2 regions of the Agrobacterium sp. NPDC090283 genome follow, and region 1 is predicted to be linked to the other one. Evidence: predicted binding sites of a transcription regulator. Region 1 holds the regulator's gene; the other holds the start of a gene.

Region 1 (5,968 bases):
TCGGCGCGGCATTGGTCTCCGTCACGACCGCAACAGCGAGCCTGCGCATTCTCTCCGGCGGCTGGCATGCCCGCCCGCACGGCGCAACCGAGGAGATGCCGCTATGACCATCGTGATGATCATTGCATTTTGTATTCTCATGATGATTGCGGTTCCGGTCGGCTACGCCCTGATCATCTCTGCGGGTGTCGCCGTGCTGTGGAACGGTTACGTGCCGCTTTCGATCGTGGCGCAGCAGGTTTACGACCAGACGCAGTCTTTTCCGATGCTGGCGCTGCCGTTCTTCATGCTCGCCGGCACGCTGATGCTCGGCGGCAAACTCGGAACCCAGCTTCTGGAACTCGCCTCCAAGGCCATGCAGCGCTGGCGCGGCGGCCCGCTTTCCACGACGGTCATTTCTTCGGTCGTGTTCGGCGGCGTTTCCGGCTCGGCGGTCGCCAATGCGAGTGCGCTCGGTTCGGTGCTCATTCCATGGCAGAAACGCCAAGGCTACCCTGCCCCCCTCTGTGCGGCCAACAATGCCACCTCGGCGGTCATCGACGTGCTTATCCCACCGTCGATCCCGATGATCCTCTATTCGCTGGTCAGCGGTGTCAGCATCGCCAATCTGTTCATAGCCGGCATTCTGCCGGGCCTGCTCATGGCAGTGGGCTTCATCTTCGTCTGCTGGGCCATCGCTGTGCGGCGGGGCTATGCCGTGCGTGACGAAAGTATCCGCAAGCGCGATCTGGCGCTCCTTGCATTCCGCAGCCTGCCGGCAATCCTTCTGCCGATCCTGATCATCCTCGGCCTGCGCTTCGGCTTTGCAACGCCGACGGAAGTCGCCGTTCTTTCTGTCGTCTATTCGCTCGTGCTCAGCATCTTCTTTTATCGCGATCTGACGTGGAAACGTTTCTGCGACAATTTCGTCGAGGCGGGCTCGGCAACCGGCGTCGTCATGCTGGTCATCATGGGCAGTGCGGCGGTAGGCTGGGTCCTCACCTTCGATCAGGCTCCCCAGCATTTCGCCACCTGGGTGGCGGAGAATATCTCCAACCCGATCCTGATCATTCTCATGATGAACATCCTGATGCTGATCATCGGGATGCCGCTCGATCTGCCGCCGTCGATCCTGCTTCTCGGACCGATCTTCGTGCCGCTTGCGGATATGATCGGGCTCGACCGGGTGCAGCTCGGCATGATGATGGTCATCAATCTCGGTATCGGGCTCTATACGCCACCGATCGGCACCACGCTCTTCATCTCGTCCTCCATCGCCAGAGCGCCGCTCGGCGCGACGACGAGGGAATTGTGGCCGTTCTTCACCATGGCGATGCTGCTTCTCATCGCGGTCAGCTTCATTCCTGCGCTCACGATCTACTGACACTCAGCCCGCAGCAAAATGGCAACGGAAACCATCGGCCGATTCTCCCCGGCCGATGGTTTTGGCGTTCGAGACACCTCGCTTAAGTAATCAAATCCGCTTTGTTCACGGTTTCGACGATCAAATCACCATCTGCGATACACCCTTCACGAAATTTTAGGGGATTGCGGAACACATATGGAACATATAGTGTTCGTTCTGTATTTGTTTCGCGACTTCAACGACGATTCTCAAGGGTGTTTTCCTCATGCTCACGCGCAAACAGCAGGAATTGCTTCTCTTCATTCATGAAAGAATGAAAGAGTCCGGCGTGCCGCCCTCCTTCGATGAAATGAAGGACGCACTCGATCTTGCCTCCAAATCCGGCATCCACCGGCTCATCACCGCGCTCGAGGAGCGCGGCTTTATTCGCCGGCTACCTAACAGGGCACGAGCGCTGGAAGTGATCAAATTGCCGGAGGCCTACACGCCGGGTGCGAGGCCGCAGCGCGGCTTTTCGCCCAGCGTCATCGAAGGCAGCCTCGGCAAGCCGAAGACGCCGGAACCGGCCCCTGCCCCCAAGGCGCCAGCCAATGATCTCGGCGGCGCCGTCACCGTGCCGGTCATGGGCCGCATCGCCGCCGGCGTGCCGATTTCCGCCATCCAGAACAACACCCACGATGTGGCCGTGCCGGTCGACATGCTGGGTTCGGGCGAACATTATGCTCTTGAGGTCAAGGGCGACTCGATGATCGAGGCCGGCATTTTTGATGGCGATACCGTCATCATCCGCAACGGCAACACCGCCAATCCGGGCGATATCGTCGTCGCGCTGGTGGATGATGAAGAAGCGACCCTGAAGCGTTTCCGCCGCAAGGGAGCTTCCATCGCTCTGGAAGCGGCCAATCCCGCCTATGAGACCCGTATTTTCGGACCGGACCGGGTGAAAATCCAGGGCAAGCTGGTTGGGCTGATCCGCCGTTATCATTAATTGACGGCGCCTTTTTTTCGGTGGGAGCGTCATCGGGAAAGATGACGCTCCCTTTGAAGCATCGCGGTTTGCTTTCTGGAACAATGCGGCTTTGCCGAAGTAAAGAGAAATCGTCCAGCGGATCGGCGCGTCTTTTGTCATGAAGGATGGTTCCGGATTCATGCCAGATGTTTTCGTTGTGCTGCAGGAAAGGGCAAAGAGGCGGCTGGTTGAATTCAAGGAAATGAGCACCCTTCATCTCCTTGAGCGAGGATGCAGGTTGCAAATCGCGTCGCCATATGTCTCGCCGTCATCTCCAGGTGGTGACGTGGATGCGCCTCTTTTTCCCTGACCTCACCTTCCCATCCATCAATGCCGCTTATGGGAGCCATGGATTATTTGCAATATTCCAAGGCCCATCCGCCGTTATAGAAATGCGCGTCATATCGGGGAGCACGTCATGTACGATCTTTATATTGCCAACAAGAACTATTCCTCATGGTCGCTGCGGCCGTGGGTATTGATGCGCACGCTCGGCATCGCCTTCGATGAAAAACTCGTTCCCTTCGGCGAAGGCGTTTCCTTCTCCACCTTCTCTCCGACCGGCAAGGTACCCTGCCTTGTCGATGAGGGAGTGACGGTTTGGGAATCGCTGTCGATCGCCGAATATCTGGCGGAGCGACACCAGGGCGTCTGGGCGAGCGACAAGCAGGCAAGGGCCTGGTCTCGTTCGGCGGCGAGCGAAATGCATGCGGGCTTTTCTTCGCTGCGCAATCTATATCCCATGTCGGTCGGCATTCGCGTAAAACCGAAGGGTGGCGACACCGGGCTTGCGGCCGATATAAAGCGCATCGATGCGCTGTGGAGCGAAGGTCTCGCGAAATTCGGCGGGCCTTATCTTGCGGGCCAGAAATTCACGGCGGTCGATGCCTTCTTCTGCCCGGTGGCCTTTCGTTTCCAGAGCTATGGGGCGGAACTTTCGCCCGCGGCAAAAGCCTATTGCGACCGGCTGCTTGCCCTTCCCGCCATGCGCGAATGGTACGAGGCCGGACTGAAGGAGACATGGCGCGACGCGGCGCATGAAGAGGAAATCGCCGGGATCGGCGACGTGACCGCGGATTTGCGCATAAGGGCCTGACGATCCATGCTGGCGGCACTTTATTGCGGCGCCGCCAGCAACCGGGTCACGGCATCAGGCAGGTCGTGTTCAAAATGGCCGCTTTTCCAGTCGTAATAGCGATGTTCGCTCCAGGGCCTGTCCATTCCGGCGATTGCGGCGCCCAACCTGCCGACCACCCCTGCCTGATCGCTGTCTGCGAAGTCCAGCTCCAGCGAACCGATCCGTCGCAAAATATCGCGATTCAACAGGAGCGCGCCCGAGCGGCATTGGGAGAAGGAGGTTCTGCGGGAAACGATGACGATATCGGCGATATCGCAGGCCTTTCCGGCAAAGCGACCGTCTTCCAGAACGATGATCCATTCGCCGCTTCCCGCGCGCGCTGCGCACCATATACCTTTGCTGCAGGTGAAAACACCGGGTGCGGCGTCTCTCAGGGCCACCGTCATCCGCCGGGCGACAGCGCTCATCTCTTTCGGATCGAGCTTCGCCTTCGTGGTCAAAGCCACTTTGGCTGTCTTGGTCTCGCTCTTGAGAAAGACCGGCGGCACAGGCTGTTCCGGCAAAAGCAGCGCCCTTTGCCACTGACCATAAACGAAACCCTGCGGCTGTGTTTTCGTCGTATAGACTTTACCGTCCTCCAGTAACGCCACCAGCTCACCATCCTCATGAACGAGCAGATCAGGCGGATTGCGATAGGCCGCGGCCGCCGACAGGCCAAAGGCGAGGAACAGAAACGGCATGCCCAGAAGCGCAAGCCGGCTGCGCAGCAATGTCAGCAGCAGAAAACCAGCCGAGGCGAGACCCAGAAACCAGTCATGGGGACGTCCCGTTGCCGCACTTCCTCCCCAGGACGCCACCTCCTGCGCAACCTCGATGACGAGGGCCATGCCGTAACCCATGACCTTCAGGAATGGCGCGTCGAGCCCGAAGGGCATCAGCAACATGGCGACAAGGCCGAAGGGCATGACGATGAGCGACATCAGCGGCATGGCGGCCAGATTGGCGAAAAGTCCATAGGTGGTGACACGCTGAAAATGCTCGACTGAATAGACCGCCGTCGAGAGCCCGCCGATCAGCGACGTCGTCATGACGCCGCCGATGATGGCGCCCGCCGTTTGCGCCACCGTCATCCATGCCGGTTTGCGCCCGATGAACAGACGTTCCCGCTCGGCGCGCCAGCGGCTCCAGGCGGCGTAGGAGGCGACGAGCGCGATGGTCGCGGCAAAGGACATCTGGAAGCTCGGCCCCATGATTTCCGATGGCGAAAAAGCAAGAATGACCAGCGCGGAAAGCGCCACATTCCGGAGGCTGAGCGAGGGTTGATCGAACAGCACCGCGATCAGCATCGCCGATGTCATCAACCAGGCGCGTTCGGCGGAGACGGCGAAACCGGAAATGAGATAATAGGCAAGTGTCATCAGGAGTGCGGCGAAAGCCGAAATCTTCTTGACGGGCCAGCGCTGCGCAAATGCCGGAAAAAGACTGAAGGCAAGCCTCAGCCCGACAAAGAATATGCCGGACGCCAGCGCCATGTTGAGGCCGGATATGGCGACGATATGGGCAAGGCCGGACAGTCGCAACGCTTCCATCGTCTCGGGGGATATGGCCTGTCTCTCATCGGTGACGATGGAGGCAGCAAAGGCTCCGGCATCGCCGCCGATGGTGCTGCGGATGCGTTCGGCAATTGCGGTGCGAAGGCCATAGAGTTGCATGTCGGCCCATTCCAGCCAGTCGGTCTTCGCGTCGATGCCGGGTGGAGTGACCGCCTGTGGCGGCTTGTAGAAGAATCCGGTCGCGCCTATGCCCCTGAAGTAGGAGGCGAAGGCGAAATCGTTGAGCCCCGGCAAGGCCGGGCCGGACGGCGGTGAAAGCCGCGCCTTGCCACGAATGGTCGCACCAAGTGCGACAGGCTCGCCTGCCCCGCGTGAGAGAAGCGAGACCTTCCCCGGCGGGCGTGACAGTGCCGGCGCCTCCGTTGCGGCTAGCTGCACCACATACCGCCAGTTGCCACGGGCATCCACCTCCCTGCGCATCACCCTGCCGGTGATGGTGGTGGTGACGGGCGTATCCAGCACCACGGTCCCTGCCCGCCGCGTTTCGACTTCGGCGAAAAGCATGCCCAGCAAGAACAGCGCGACAAGGGTGCAGGCCGTCGCCGCGAAGCCCGAGCGATATTTCGCGAAAAATGCCAGGCCAGCGGCGATGAGACATGTGACCGCCAGAACGGGAAATGAAGGCGAAGTGTCGAGGGAAAACCAGAGGATCGCACCGCTGCCGATGAAAACCGGTACGAAAAGAAAATCATGGCCGAATGCGCGCTCCTCCGCCAAGCATGCGGCGATTTTTTGAGAGGCGGCAACGCGCGGGTTCGGCTTGCTCACAGGGGCGAGCGCACCATAGGGCGCTATATCGCCCGTTCTGCGTAGCGGGAACAGGATATCCGCCGTGCCGGGCAAGCCGCCCCGCATCGTTTCCGCATATCCGAAATGCTGTTTTTCCCCTTGACCGAGCAATCCGCGCCGCGCCCCTGCCGCAC
Region 2 (5,968 bases), on a different contig from region 1:
ATGCACCGTGAACAGCTTGCGCTGGATGAGGTCCGACTGCTGCGGCTGGCGAAGGCGGATGGCGCAATCGGCATGGCGCATGTTCACGTCCAGTTCCTCATTGTCGAGGATGAGCTGGATCGACATTTCCGGATAGAGCTGCAGAAACTCCTGCACCTTGTCCGTCAGCCACCCCTGGCCGAGGCCAACCGTCGTCGTCACGCGCAGCTTGCCGCTTGGCTTCTCCGTCGTTTCGGTGAGCTGCATCTTGACGGTTTCGAGCTTCAGCAGCACGTCATGGGCGGTGCGATAAAGCAGCTCGCCCTGTTCGGTGAGGATCAGGCCCCGGGCATGGCGATGAAACAGCTTGACGCCGACATCCTGCTCCAGCGCGCTGACCTGACGGCTGATGGCCGACTGGGACAAATGCAGCTTGTCGGCAGCATGGGTGAAAGACCCCGCTTCGGCTGCGGCATGAAAAATGCGCAGTTTATCCCAGTCCAATGGCATTGCCATGCCTATCCTGCCTTTCGGTTATTCCGCTGCGACAGCAAGCGGTTGATGCGCGGTGAGATAACGTTCCGCTTCCAGCGCCGCCATGCAGCCCATGCCGGCGGCGGTGATTGCCTGACGGTAGATATCGTCGGTGACGTCGCCGGCGGCGAAAATGCCTTCCACGTCGGTGGCGGTGGAATCGGGAGCGGTCCACATATAGCCGTTATCCTTCAGCTTCACCTTGCCCTTGAACAGCTCGACCGCCGGGGCGTGGCCGATGGCGACAAAGACGCCATCGATCGGCATGTCGCTGATCGCGCCGGTCTTGGTGTCACGCAGCTTCACGCCGGAAACGGAAGGCGGCATCGGCGGCTTTGCCGGCGCGCCGGTGATTTCGGCGACTTCGGTGTTCCAGAGGATCTTGACGTTTTCCTTGGCGAACAACCGTTCCTGCAGGATTTTTTCCGAACGGAAGCTGTCGCGGCGGTGCACGACGGTGACCGACCTGGCGATATGGGCGAGATAAAGCGCCTCTTCCACGGCGGAGTTGCCGCCGCCGACCACGATCACATCCTTGTTGCGATAGAAGAAACCGTCGCAGGTGGCGCAGGCGGAAACGCCGAAGCCCTGGAAATGCTGCTCGCTCTCGATGCCTAGCCACTTGGCCTTGGCGCCGGTGGCAATGATCAGCGTGTCGGCGGTCCAGACCTGACCGGAATCGGTCCTGACCACGAAAGGCCGCACATTGGTTTCAACTTCGGTGACGAGATCGCTGACGATTTCCGCGCCCACATGGGTTGCCTGCTTCAGCATCTGGTCCATCAGCCAAGGGCCCTGGATCGGATCGGCGAAGCCCGGATAGTTTTCGACATCGGTGGTGATCATCAGCTGGCCGCCCTGTTCCATGCCGGCGATCAGCACGGGTTTCAGCATTGCGCGGGCCGCGTAGATCGCCGCGGTATAACCGGCGGGACCGGAGCCGATGATCAATACCTTCGTGTGGCGGGCAGACATGGAAACGTTCCTTTCAATAACGGGGTCTTTCAGTAGCGGTGCCTTTCGGCACCAGCGTCTTCCAGCCGCATCACGGCGGACAGGCCGCAACCCCTTCGTTGCCCGGTATTTAAGGTTGTCTAGTGTCTTTATTCAAGGGCAGCCTTGCGTTACCAACAAGGCAGTTGTGGATGCGCGCGCAATTTTGTGACCGGGCGGTGGCATAATGTTGCGAATCCCGTGCCGAATAGTACAAGGAAGTTCTCCAGCTTAACGAGGTACTTCTCCGTGACCAGCGTCGAACTCGATGCCATCGATCTGAAAATCCTGCGCGAATTGCAGCGCGACGGGCGCATGACCAATGTGGAGCTGGCCGAAAGGGTCGGGATTTCCGCGCCGCCATGCCTCCGGCGTGTCCGCAAGCTGGAAGAAGCTGGCGTGATCGAGGGTTATCACGCCATGTTGAACGCACCGAAGCTCGGTTTCGATCTCGTCGCCTTCTGCATGGTCGGTTTGAAGCGGCAGTCCGACAGCAATCTGAAGGCCTTTGCCGCAGCGACGTCCGGCTGGTCGCTGGTGCGTCAGGCCTGGATGGTATCGGGCGAAAGCGATTTCCTGCTGCATTGCGTGGCGAAAAACCTGACGGAGTTTCAGGATTTCGTCATCGAAGTTCTGACGGCGGATGAGAATGTCGATACGGTGCGCACCATGCTCACCATCCGTCAGGTCAAGCGCGTCGGCCTGGTGGAAATCTGAACGGCAGGCTTTGCGGTTGCTAAGGCGGATCACCCCCGCCGCAACGCATCATAAACAGCGCCGAGACTCGTGGCCTCTTTTTCGAGCGGGAAGGTGGTGCGCACATGCGCAAGTCCGGCACGGGCATGGTTTAACGCCAGAGCCGGATCGGCCAGATAGGTCTTTATCGCATCCCTGAGCGATTCATAGTCACCCGCTTCAACGAGCGCGCCCGTCTCACCCTTGATGATCATTTCCTCATAGGCGCCGGCAGTGCTGGCGACGACCGCGGTTTCCGACGCCATGGCCTCGAGCGGCGTCAATCCGAAACCTTCATTGCGGGATGGGGCGACATAGAGCGTCAGCCGCCGGTACCACGGCTTGATGTCGTTCACCTCGCCCTGAAACACGATTCGGTCCGAAAGGCCGGCGGCCTTGACGTCGGCCTCGAGTGCTTCGGCAAAAGCCTTGTGTTCCGCCGTAACCCGGCCGGAAACCACGGCTGTCCATTGCGGATGGGCGGGCAAAAGCTCGATCATAGCGCGCACGAAGAGGTCGGTGCCCTTCTGGTGTCGCACCCGTCCAAAGCAGCCGATCAGATATTGGCCCGGCAGACCGGTTGCGGCGATGGTGTCCTCGGGTCCGGTGGCCGGATGAAACAGGTCGGTATCGACGCCATGCATGACAACGCGATGGGGTACTTCCAGAAACGAGCCGGAGCGGGTGCTGGTCGCAACCACCGCATCCATTTTCGAAATCAGGAAGCGGGTATAGGTGGAATGCCGCCTCTGCGCGGCCGAGGTGAAGAGCAGTTTCACCTTCATGCGCAGCACGTCGCGGAGGAGAAGACCCGGCAACATTTCGAGGTTGCGGCGGGCATGCCAGATGCGCGGGCCGCCCTGCGGGCCGTTTTGCCAGAGCCGCCACAGATGGCGAAAGCGCACATGCGGCAGATGCGGCGGCAGGCCCGGGCCGATGACGGCCACCTTCTGTCCCAGCCGGTTCTGCACCGGAATAAGCTGAACGATGGTGGAGGTGACGCCGGAGAGCCTGCGTTTGAAGTTCGGCGCAAGCACCTGCACATCTTTCAGACTGACGTGGGACAAGATGGGCTTCCGTCTTTGCGGCTAATTTGGGGGGCAATACGTCAAGAAGCAATGCGCCCGCGTGGGGCGCATTGCGCGTTGGGGCTTATCAGCCCCACTGAACCGCGAGAATCTCGTAGCCCTTGGCGCCGCCGGGCGCATTGACTTCGATGCTGTCGCCGACTTCCTTGCCGATAAGGGCGCGGGCAATGGGCGAGGAGATGGAAATGCGGCCGGCCTTCACATCGGCTTCCTGGTCACCGACGATCTGATAGGTCTTTTCCTCGTCGCTGTCTTCGTCGACCAGCTTGACGGTGGCGCCGAACTTGATCTTCGAGCCCGACATCTTGGAAAGATCGATGACTTCGGCGCGCGCGGTCAGGTCTTCGAGTTCGGTGATGCGGCCTTCATTGTGGCTCTGGGCTTCCTTGGCAGCATGGTACTCGGCGTTTTCCGAAAGGTCGCCATGGGCGCGCGCTTCGGCAATCGCCTCGATGATACGGGGGCGTTCCTCCTGCTGGCGCCAGCGCAGCTCCTCCTGCAGCTTGACGAATCCACCCTGAGTCATCGGTACTTTTTCTACCATTTTTTTATCCTTCGCATTCCGGTCGCTTTACTTGCAGACACAAAAAGAAACAGGTTCCGGAGGGGAACTCCGGAACCATGCCAAAATCATAACTGAGCCGACTATATCAGAAGACGACAGTGAAATGCCAGCAAATTTGAGGAAGGCATATTCCCGCGTCTATTCAGAGACTTAAGCAATATGATTGACATTTTTCAATGGAACATATAGTGAACATAATTATGAAGAAGTCAATCAGGCAACGGCTGGCCATTCTCTCCGACGCGGCGAAATACGACGCCTCCTGCGCATCGAGCGGCACGACAAAACGCAACTCCGCAGCGTCAGGCGGTCTGGGTTCCACGGAAGGGTCGGGCATCTGCCATGCCTATGCGCCGGACGGGCGCTGTATTTCGCTGTTGAAAATCCTGCTCACCAATTTCTGTATCTATGATTGCGCCTATTGCATCAACCGCTCCTCCAGCAATGTCGAGCGGGCGCGGTTCACGCCGGAAGAGGTGGTTTGGCTGACGCTGGAATTTTACCGGCGCAACTATATCGAGGGGCTGTTCCTGTCCTCCGGCATCATCCGCTCCTCCGATCATACGATGGAAGAGATGGTGCGCGTGGCGCGGGAGTTGCGCGTTACCCATGGTTTTCGCGGTTATATCCACCTGAAATCCATTCCCGAAGCATCGCCCAGGCTTATCGAGGAGGCGGGGCTTTACGCGGATCGCCTTTCGATCAATATCGAATTGCCAACCGATAGCGGCATTGGTCGCTTTGCGCCGGAAAAGCAGCCCGCCAATATTCGCCGTTCCATGGCCGATATCCGTTTGAAGATCGAGGAGGCGGGGGAGCCGACCGTCAGGACAAGAAAGACCAGACGCTTTGCGCCGGCCGGCCAGAGCACGCAGATGATCGTTGGCGCCGACGGCGCTGACGATAGCACCATTCTCTCCACCAGCGCCCGGCTTTATGGCAGTTACGGTTTGCGGCGCGTCTATTATTCGGCCTTCAGCCCCATTCCTGATTCGTCGAAGAACCTGCCGCTCATCAAGCCGCCGCTGATGCGGGAACACAGGCTTTACCAGGCGGACTGGCTTTATCGCTTTTACGGTTTCGACATTGGCGAGATAACCGCGATCGGCGGCGACGGCATGCTCGATCTCGATATCGACCCGAAGCTCGCCTGGGCGCTGAAACATCGCGAGCGTTTCCCGGTGGACGTCAATGCGGCGGATCGGGAAATGCTGTTGCGCGTGCCCGGTTTCGGCACCAAGACGGTGGCCTCTGTTCTATCGTCGCGGCGGTTCCGGCGGCTGCGGCTGGAGGATATTGCCCGTTTTGGTGTGTCCCTTAAAAAGGTGAAGGCTTTCATCGTCGCCGAGGGCTGGACGCCGGGCAAGCTGACCGAACGGCCGGATCTGCGGGCGATGTTTGCACCGCAGCCCGAACAATTGTCGCTGTTGTGATGTATGGCCCGGTGCTGGAAGGGCGGGGCGATTTCGGCGAGTGGCGCGATGCCGCGCGCGCGGCCCTTGCGGCCGATATTCGGCCGGAGATGATTGACTGGCGGTCGCGGGATGACGGGGCAGGGCTGCTGGATTTCGCCGGTGCGCCGTTGCCGAGGGTCGATGCAAGCAATGGGCAGATTTCCGTTCCGGCCTCGTTCGTGGTGCTGGCGCAGGCCATCATCTGCCACAGCGATCCCGGCCGTTTTGCATTGCTTTATCGGTTGCTGTGGCGGCTGAAGCGGGACCGCGCCCTGCTGCAGTTCAAGTCCGATCCGGATGTTGCGGAGGCCCGCCTGCTCGAGAAGTCGGTGCGCCGCGACTGTCACAAGATGACGGCCTTCGTCCGTTTCAAGGAATTGCCGCTGCCGCAGGGGCAGGGCGGCCGACGGCGGTTCGTGGCATGGTTCGAGCCGGATCATTTCATCGTCGAGCGCACAGCAGCGTTTTTCCAGCGGCGGTTTACCGATATGGACTGGCTGATCGCCACGCCCAAAGGGTCTGCCCGATGGGATGGAAGCGAGCTGCAGACGTCACGCGAGGCGGCGGCGAAGCCTGATCTGACGGATGAGACAGATGAACTCTGGCGGACCTATTACGCC

Evidence for each region. The regulator LexA, encoded in region 1, represses DNA repair genes until DNA is damaged. The targets are predictions, from matches to a motif close to TGTTCNNNNTGTGTTCNG.
Region 2: a site for LexA is predicted at 4,072-4,089, ahead of ACIQUH_RS06340 (putative DNA modification/repair radical SAM protein). Genes of this name have one in related genera too.

Annotation. Positions count from the first base shown of each region.
Region 1 is NZ_JBIVYG010000001.1:536,998-542,965, reverse strand. Features, by position in the region: gene ACIQUH_RS02695 (TRAP transporter small permease) at 1-107, shown strand, start outside; gene ACIQUH_RS02690 (TRAP transporter large permease subunit) at 104-1,363, shown strand; gene lexA (transcriptional repressor LexA) at 1,611-2,333, shown strand; gene ACIQUH_RS02680 (glutathione S-transferase family protein) at 2,773-3,450, shown strand; gene ACIQUH_RS02675 (ComEC/Rec2 family competence protein) at 3,471-5,900, opposite strand.
Region 2 is NZ_JBIVYG010000003.1:163,363-169,330, forward strand. Features, by position in the region: gene ACIQUH_RS06315 (LysR family transcriptional regulator VtlR) at 1-489, opposite strand, end outside; gene trxB (thioredoxin-disulfide reductase) at 514-1,488, opposite strand; gene ACIQUH_RS06325 (Lrp/AsnC family transcriptional regulator) at 1,756-2,223, shown strand; gene ACIQUH_RS06330 (glycosyltransferase family 4 protein) at 2,253-3,308, opposite strand; gene greA (transcription elongation factor GreA) at 3,397-3,873, opposite strand; gene ACIQUH_RS06340 (putative DNA modification/repair radical SAM protein) at 4,095-5,327, shown strand; gene ACIQUH_RS06345 (UdgX family uracil-DNA binding protein) at 5,327-5,968, shown strand, end outside.